2 regions of the Lentzea sp. CA-135723 genome follow, and region 2 is predicted to be linked to the other one. Evidence: riboswitches for the same ligand, from Rfam matches in the RefSeq annotation. Region 2 holds a riboswitch; the other holds the start of a gene.

Region 1 (3,563 bases), on a different contig from region 2:
AGAGCCAGTTCGAGTTCGGGCTGGACTGCGTGATCGACGGCATCAAGGCGCGCGTGGCCGCCCTCAGATAGGCGAAACCCCCGCAGCGTTGCTCGCGTGCGGGGGCCTCATTCATTCAGTTGGCTTTCAGACCACGGACTCCAGCGGCGTGTGCAGGAGGCCGGTCGCCTCGGCCACCGGGCCGTTGGTGAGCTGGCCGGCGTGCACGTTCAGGCCCAGGGCGAGCGAACGGTCGTCCTTCAGCGCCTTCTCCCAGCCCTTGTCGGCCAGCGCGACGGCGTACGGCAGCGTGACGTTGGTCAGCGCGTAGGTCGAGGTGCGCGGGACGGCGCCCGGCATGTTCGCGACGCAGTAGAAGACCGAGTTGTGGACCTCGTAGGTCGGCTCGGCGTGCGTGGTCGGGCGCGAGTCCTCGAAGCAACCGCCCTGGTCGATCGCGATGTCGACGAGCACGGAACCCGGCTTCATGTCGGCGACCAGCGCGTTCGACACGAGCTTCGGCGCGGCGGCACCGGGGACGAGCACGGCGCCGATGACCAGGTCGGCCTCGCGGACGGCCTGCTCGATCGCGAACGAGTTCGAGGCGAGAGTGCGCAGGCGGCCCTGGAACTGGGCGTCGATCTGGCGCAGGCGGTCGACGTTGGTGTCGAGGATCTGCACGTCCGCGCCCATGCCGACGGCGATGGTGGCGGCGTTGATGCCCGCCACGCCCCCGCCGATCACGACCACGCGGGCCGGGGCGACACCGGGGACGCCGCCGGGCAGCACGCCGCGGCCACCGGAGGGCTTCATCAGGCTGAACGCGCCGACCTGCGGGGCGAGCCGGCCCGCGACCTCGGACATCGGGGCGAGCAACGGCAGCGCGCGGTTCGGCAGCTGCACGGTCTCGTAGGCGATGGCCGTGGTGCCGGACGCGAGCAGCGCCTCGGTCAGCGGCTTGTCGGCGGCGAGGTGCAGGTACGTGAAGAGGGTCTGGCCGGCGCGGAGACGCGGGTACTCCTCGGCGATCGGCTCCTTGACCTTGAGGACCAGGTCGCCCTCGGCCCACACGTCGTCGGCGGTCGCGAGGATCTTGGCGCCCGCGGCGAGGTACTCCTCGTCCGTGATCGCGGAACCGAGACCGGCACCCTGCTCGACGTAGACGTCGTGGCCGCGGCTGGTCAGCTCGTGCGCACCGGCAGGGGTGAGAGCGACGCGGTACTCGTGGTTCTTGATCTCGCGGGGAACTGCGATCCGCACGATGACTCCTCCGTTCGATGGCCGACATCTCATAATGTGGGCCAGCCGCAAGGTCATGTCACTGTGCAGCTAGCACTATCCGGTAACCCTCTGGTTGTTCGGATAGGACAGAGCGACCTGAGTGTTGTTCGCGTTCCACTCGACCGTCCCGCGTTGACACTCGGCGGGGGCCGCACATAGCGTTCGCGCCGAGAACTGAACACCGGCCGCGGCGCGCGAGCGCCAGAACCCGAGTGGGAGAGACCTCGACCGTCATGAGTCGGGGCGCCGAAGGGGCAAGCTCCCGCACACTCTCAGGCAGCAAGACCACTCGGGGTAGGCAACTCTGCACGGCGGAGGGGGCGCTAGTTGTCCTGACCCGTCACAGCCAGAGGAGTCGCCGTGGAGTTCCCCGAGAACCTGCTCTACACCGTCGAACACGAGTGGGTCGACTGGACGCCGGGCACCCAGGACCCGCTGACCTGCGGAATCACCGCGTACGCCGCCGACGCGCTCGGCGACATCGTCTACGTGCAGCTGCCAGAGGTCGGTGCCGAGGTCGTCACCAACGCCGTGTGCGGTGAGCTCGAGTCCACCAAGTCCGTCAGCGACCTCTTCTCGCCCGTGACCGGTGAGGTGATCGAGGTCAACGACGCCGTCGTGCAGGACCCGGCGATCGTGAACAACGACCCGTACGGCGAGGGCTGGCTGTTCAAGGTCCGCGTCGAGTCGGCGGAGAACCTGCTCACGGCGGCCAAGTACGCCGAGCTCACCAAGACCGACTGACTCCGCTCCGCCCACCACGAAGGACTGATCAGTGGCGATCAGCGTTTTCGACCTGTTCTCCGTCGGCATCGGACCGTCCAGCTCCCACACGGTCGGCCCGATGCGCGCGGCCGCGATGTTCGTCGACAAGCTCGGCCCACAGCTGTCCACTGTGGACCGTGTGCACGTCCAGCTGTTCGGTTCGCTCGGGGCGACCGGCCACGGCCACGGCAGCCCCAAGGCCGTGTTCCTCGGCCTGGAGGGCAACCTCCCGGAGGAGGTCGACCCGTCCGCCGCCGCCGAACGCGTCGAGGAGATCATCTCCAGCGGCCGGCTGAGGCTCGGCGGCACGCACGAGATCGCGTTCACGCACGACCGCGACCTCGTCATGCACCGCCGCAAGTCGCTTCCGCTGCACCCCAACGGAATGAGCTTCGAGGCGTTCTCCGGTGGCAAGTCGGTCGAGCACGCCGTCTACTACTCGATCGGCGGCGGCTTCGTCGTCGACGAGAACGCGTCGGGCACCGACCGCATCAAGCCGGACACGACCCCGTTGCCGCACCCGTTCCTGACCGGCGACCAGCTCCTCGCGCGCTGCCGCGAGACCGGCCTGTCGATCAGCGAGATCATGATGGCCAACGAGCTGTCGTGGCGCACGGAAACCGAAGTGCGGGAAGGACTTCTGCACATCTGGCACGTCATGCAGGAGTGCGTCGAACGCGGCTGCACCGAGCACGGCACGCTGCCCGGCGGCCTGAAGGTCCGCCGCCGCGCCGCCGAGATGCGCAAGCGCCTGGAGAGCGAGCACTTCGTCACCGACCCGTTGCGGGTCATGGACTGGGTGACGCTCTTTGCATTGGCGGTCAACGAGGAGAACGCCGCCGGTGGCCGCGTCGTCACGGCGCCGACCAACGGCGCGGCCGGCATCGTTCCGGCGGTGTTGCACTACTACACGAAGTTCGTGCCGGGTGCTTCCGACGACGGCGTGGTCAGGTTCCTGCTGACGGCGGGCGCGATCGGCGTGCTGTTCAAGGAGAACGCGTCGATCTCCGGCGCCGAGGTCGGGTGTCAGGGCGAGGTCGGGTCGGCCTGCTCGATGGCCGCGGGAGGTCTCGCCGAGGTTCTCGGTGGCACGCCCGAACAGGTCGAGAACGCCGCCGAGATCGCCATGGAGCACAACCTCGGGCTGACGTGCGACCCGATCGGCGGCCTGGTGCAGATCCCGTGCATCGAACGCAACGCCGTCGCGTCCATCAAGGCCATCACGGCGGTGCGGATGGCGTTGCGGGGCGACGGCTCGCACTTCGTGTCGCTGGACAAGGTCATCAAGACCATGCGGGACACCGGCAAGGACATGTCGGTCAAGTACAAGGAGACGGCACGCGGCGGACTCGCCGTGAACGTCATCGAGTGCTGAGTCAGCGGGCGTCGTACGCGGCCTGCGCGTCCAGCACCTGCGGCATCATCGCCTCCAGGTGGCGGATCAACGACAACAGCTTGTCCGCCGTCTCGCGCCCGAGCGGCGTCAGGCTGTAGTCGACCCGCGGCGGGTTCGTGTGCTGCGCCTCGCGGTGCACGAG
Region 2 (3,563 bases):
GCAGCACGTCCTCTGCCTGCTTGCCGTCGAGCTCGGAGTTCACCAGGTCGACCAGGACCAGGTGGACGTCCGTGCCGCCGGTGAGGACCTTCACGCCCGCCGCGGCCACGTCGGCCTGGGACAGGCGGTCGGCCAGGATGCGCGCGCCCTCCAGCGTGCGGCGCTGGCGGTCGGCGAACTCGGGCGAGGCGGCGTGCTTGAACGCCACGGCCTTGGCCGCGATCACGTGCTCCAGCGGACCGCCCTGCTGGCCGGGGAACACCGCCGAGTTGATCTTCTTGGCGATGTCGGCCTCGTTGGAGAGGATCACGCCACCGCGCGGGCCGCCGAGGGTCTTGTGGGTCGTGGTCGTCGTGACGTGCGCGTGCGGCACGGGCGACGGGTGCAGGCCAGCGGCGACGAGGCCCGCGAAGTGCGCCATGTCGACCATCAGGTAGGCCTCGACCGAGTCCGCGATGCGGCGGAACTCGGCGAAGTCCAGCTGCCGCGGGTAGGCGGACCAGCCGGCGACGATCAGCTTCGGGCGGTGCTCGGTGGCGAGGCGCTCGACCTCGGCCATGTCGACGCGGCCGTCACCGTCGGAGACGTGGTACGGCACGACGTTGTAGAGCTTGCCGGAGAAGTTGATGCGCATGCCGTGCGTCAGGTGGCCGCCGTGCGCGAGGTCGAGGCCCAGGATCGTGTCGCCGGGCTGGAGCAGCGCGAACATGGCGGCCGCGTTGGCCTGCGCGCCGGAGTGCGGCTGGACGTTCGCGAAGCCCGCGCCGAAGAGCGACTTGATCCGCTCGATGGCGAGGCGCTCGACGACGTCCACGTGCTCGCAGCCGCCGTAGTAGCGACGGCCGGGGTAGCCCTCGGCGTACTTGTTGGTGAGCACCGAGCCCTGGGCCTGCAGGACCGACACGGGCGTGAAGTTCTCCGAGGCGATCATCTCGAGCGTGCCCTGCTGGCGCGCCAGCTCGGCCGCCACGGCCTGCGCCACCTCGGGGTCGTACTCCGCGAGGGAAGCGTTGAACTGGTCGGACATCTGGCAGATCTCCCTACTTGGCGCGCTTGTAGAACGGAAGTGCGACGACCTCGACCGGCTGCTTCTTGCCGCGGACGTCGACCAGCAGTGGGGTGCCGGGCTCGGCACTGGCCTTGTTCACGTAGGCCATGGCGACGGAGTAGCCGAGGGTCGGGGACAGCGCGCCCGACGTCACTTCGCCCACGACGTCGTCGCCGTTCAGGACCGCGTAGCCGTGCCGAGGCGCCCGGCGCTCGGGGGTCTTCAGCCCGACCAGGACCGAGTCCACATCGGACTCCGACACCTTCGTCAGCGCGTCGCGGCCCACGAAGTCGCCGGGCTTGTCGAGCTTCACGACGCGGCCGAGACCGGCGTGGTACGGCGTCAGCGACGTGGTGAGCTCGTTGCCGTACAACGGCATCCCGGCTTCGAGGCGCAGCGTGTCGCGGCAGCCGAGACCGCACGGCTTGAGCTCGTGCGCCTCGCCGGCCTCCAGCAACGCCGCCCAGACGGCGCCAGCGTCGGCGGGGGCGACGAACAGCTCGAAGCCCTCCTCGCCGGTGTAGCCGGTGCGGGCGAGCAGCGCGTCGACGCCGGCGACCTGCGACGGGTAGGAGGCGTAGTACTTGACGGTCGACAGGTCCGTCTCGGTCAGGCCCGACAGGATCTCGACCGACTTCGGGCCCTGGATCGCGATCAACGCGTAGTCCGTCGACTTGTCGGTCACGACCGTGTCGAACCCGGACGCGCGCTCGACCAGTGCTTCAGCCACCACTGAAGCGTTGGAGGCGTTCGCGACGACCATGAACTCCTCGTCGCCGAGGCGGTAGACGATTAGGTCGTCGATCACGCCGCCGTCGGCCTGGGTGATCATCGTGTAGCGGGCCTTGCCGACGGCCAGCGCCGAGATGTGCCCGACCAGCGCGTGGTCGAGGGCCTCGCCGGCCTGCGGTCCGGTCAGCACGATCTCACCCATGTGCGTGAGGTCGAACAGTCCGGCGGTCTGGCGCACGGCGTGGTGCTCCGCGAGCTCGGACGAGTAGCGCAGCGGCATCCGCCAGCCCGCGAAGTCGGTGAACATCGCGCCGAGCTGCTCGTGCTCGGCGTTCAGAGGCGTGAGGCGGGACATCAGAACGCTCCTCCAGGGTGCGCCGAAGAGCCGGACGCGGCCGGCTGAGGCATCAGAAGAATGACACGGTCCATCGGAGACTCCTCACTTGAGCGAGCCTCCCCCTCTGTCATGAGCCTGAGAGCTTCACCACCGGAGTGGCTTGCACCGTGGGCGAGGCTCCCGGGGAGCCTGCTTTCCAGAGTTGCCTGCGTCGCGCGGTACCTGTACCTGAGAGATTCCGGGGAGGAGTTGCTCCTACGGTGCTCCCACCGAAGGGAGCTCTCCCGCGCGACATCGACGGCCGTGTTCAGTTGGTAGCCCCAGACGCTAGCAGGCCAAACGTCACAGCGGCACGCCCTGCGCCGTCTTCTCGACCACCTTGCGCTCCGCCCAGAACGACAGGAACGGGATCGTGCCGGCGAGCAGCACCAGCGCCGTGCCCTTGATGGACCAGCGCAGCTTCAGCGCCAGGTCGACGGAAATCACCAGGTAGATGGCGTAGAGGAAACCGTGCACGGGGCCGACGACCTTCATCGCGCCACCCATGTCCGCGGCGTACTTGAGCACCATCGCCACGACCAGGAGCAGCAGGAAGACTCCGACCACGTAAGCCATGACCCTGAACCGGGTCAACGCACCCTTCATCTGCCCGCCTTCGCTCAACGACCGTCCCGCGCGTTGAGGTCCGCGAGCATGCGGTTGTAGGCCGCGAGCTCCGCGTCTTCGTCATCGTCGAAGTGCTCGACAGGCGCGGGTTTGACGGCGACAACCGTACTTTCCGGCCGCGGAGCGGGTGCAACCGGCTCGGGTGAGAGAGCCTCGTCACGGCGTTCGCGGGCGAGCTTGCGGAACCGCCAGACCATGAAGAGGGGGAAGAGGCCGAACAGCGGCCACTGGAGCACGTACCCGAGGTTCTGGAACGTGCCGCTGGCGGACTCGAAGCGCTGCCACTGCCAGTACGCGAGCCCGCAACAGACGATCAGCGCCGCCAGACAGGCGAACGCGATCAGCACACGCTGGGGAGTAAGGAGGCCGCGCACGACCTCCACACTACTTGGGAGCACTTCCGGGGGTCAGGGGGCCGCCCCCTGCGAAAACACTCCGATGTCAGCTCCGGCGAGCGCGCTCCGCGAGCGCGCGACACCGCTGACGAGGCCTCCGCGAAGAGGAGGCCACCCCGTGGGGTGTGAGGACCTCGGCCCTCAGCTGAGAAACATGGCGAACGAACGTTCGGCGAGCGCGCCCCGCACGAGCCGCGTGCCAGTTCGACGAAGTGGATACAGGGCTGCCGCCTCCGACAGCCCGTTCCTACTTACGCCACGCCGTCCCGGCGCTGCCTCTGCAGACGAGCAACGCACCAGGCCGCGGCGGAGCCACGACGGAGGTGCTGGAGAACCGTCATCGGTCCCAGGCGCCTTCCGAGGTCGGCAGGCGTGAGGCCGGCGG

What was found. Region 2 has a riboswitch for glycine ahead of gcvT (glycine cleavage system aminomethyltransferase GcvT). Riboswitches for the same ligand answer to the same signal wherever they lie in the genome.
Region 1: it holds a riboswitch for glycine, as region 2 does, so the genes downstream of both, gcvH (glycine cleavage system protein GcvH) here and gcvT (glycine cleavage system aminomethyltransferase GcvT) in region 2, are expected to answer to the same signal.

The regions. Positions count from the first base shown of each region.
Region 1 is NZ_JBNJMK010000001.1:6,811,354-6,814,916, forward strand. Features, by position in the region: gene ACQEU1_RS31950 (TetR/AcrR family transcriptional regulator) at 1-71, shown strand, start outside; gene ald (alanine dehydrogenase) at 127-1,239, opposite strand; glycine riboswitch at 1,464-1,558, shown strand; gene gcvH (glycine cleavage system protein GcvH) at 1,621-2,004, shown strand; gene ACQEU1_RS31965 (L-serine ammonia-lyase) at 2,036-3,400, shown strand; gene ACQEU1_RS31970 (winged helix-turn-helix transcriptional regulator) at 3,402-3,563, opposite strand, start outside.
Region 2 is NZ_JBNJMK010000002.1:78,018-81,580, reverse strand. Features, by position in the region: gene glyA (serine hydroxymethyltransferase) at 1-1,027, opposite strand, end outside; gene gcvT (glycine cleavage system aminomethyltransferase GcvT) at 1,041-2,135, opposite strand; glycine riboswitch at 2,235-2,322, opposite strand; glycine riboswitch at 2,324-2,414, opposite strand; gene ACQEU1_RS36265 (DUF3817 domain-containing protein) at 2,460-2,762, opposite strand; gene ACQEU1_RS36260 (hypothetical protein) at 2,777-3,157, opposite strand; gene ACQEU1_RS36255 (transcriptional regulator) at 3,430-3,563, opposite strand, start outside.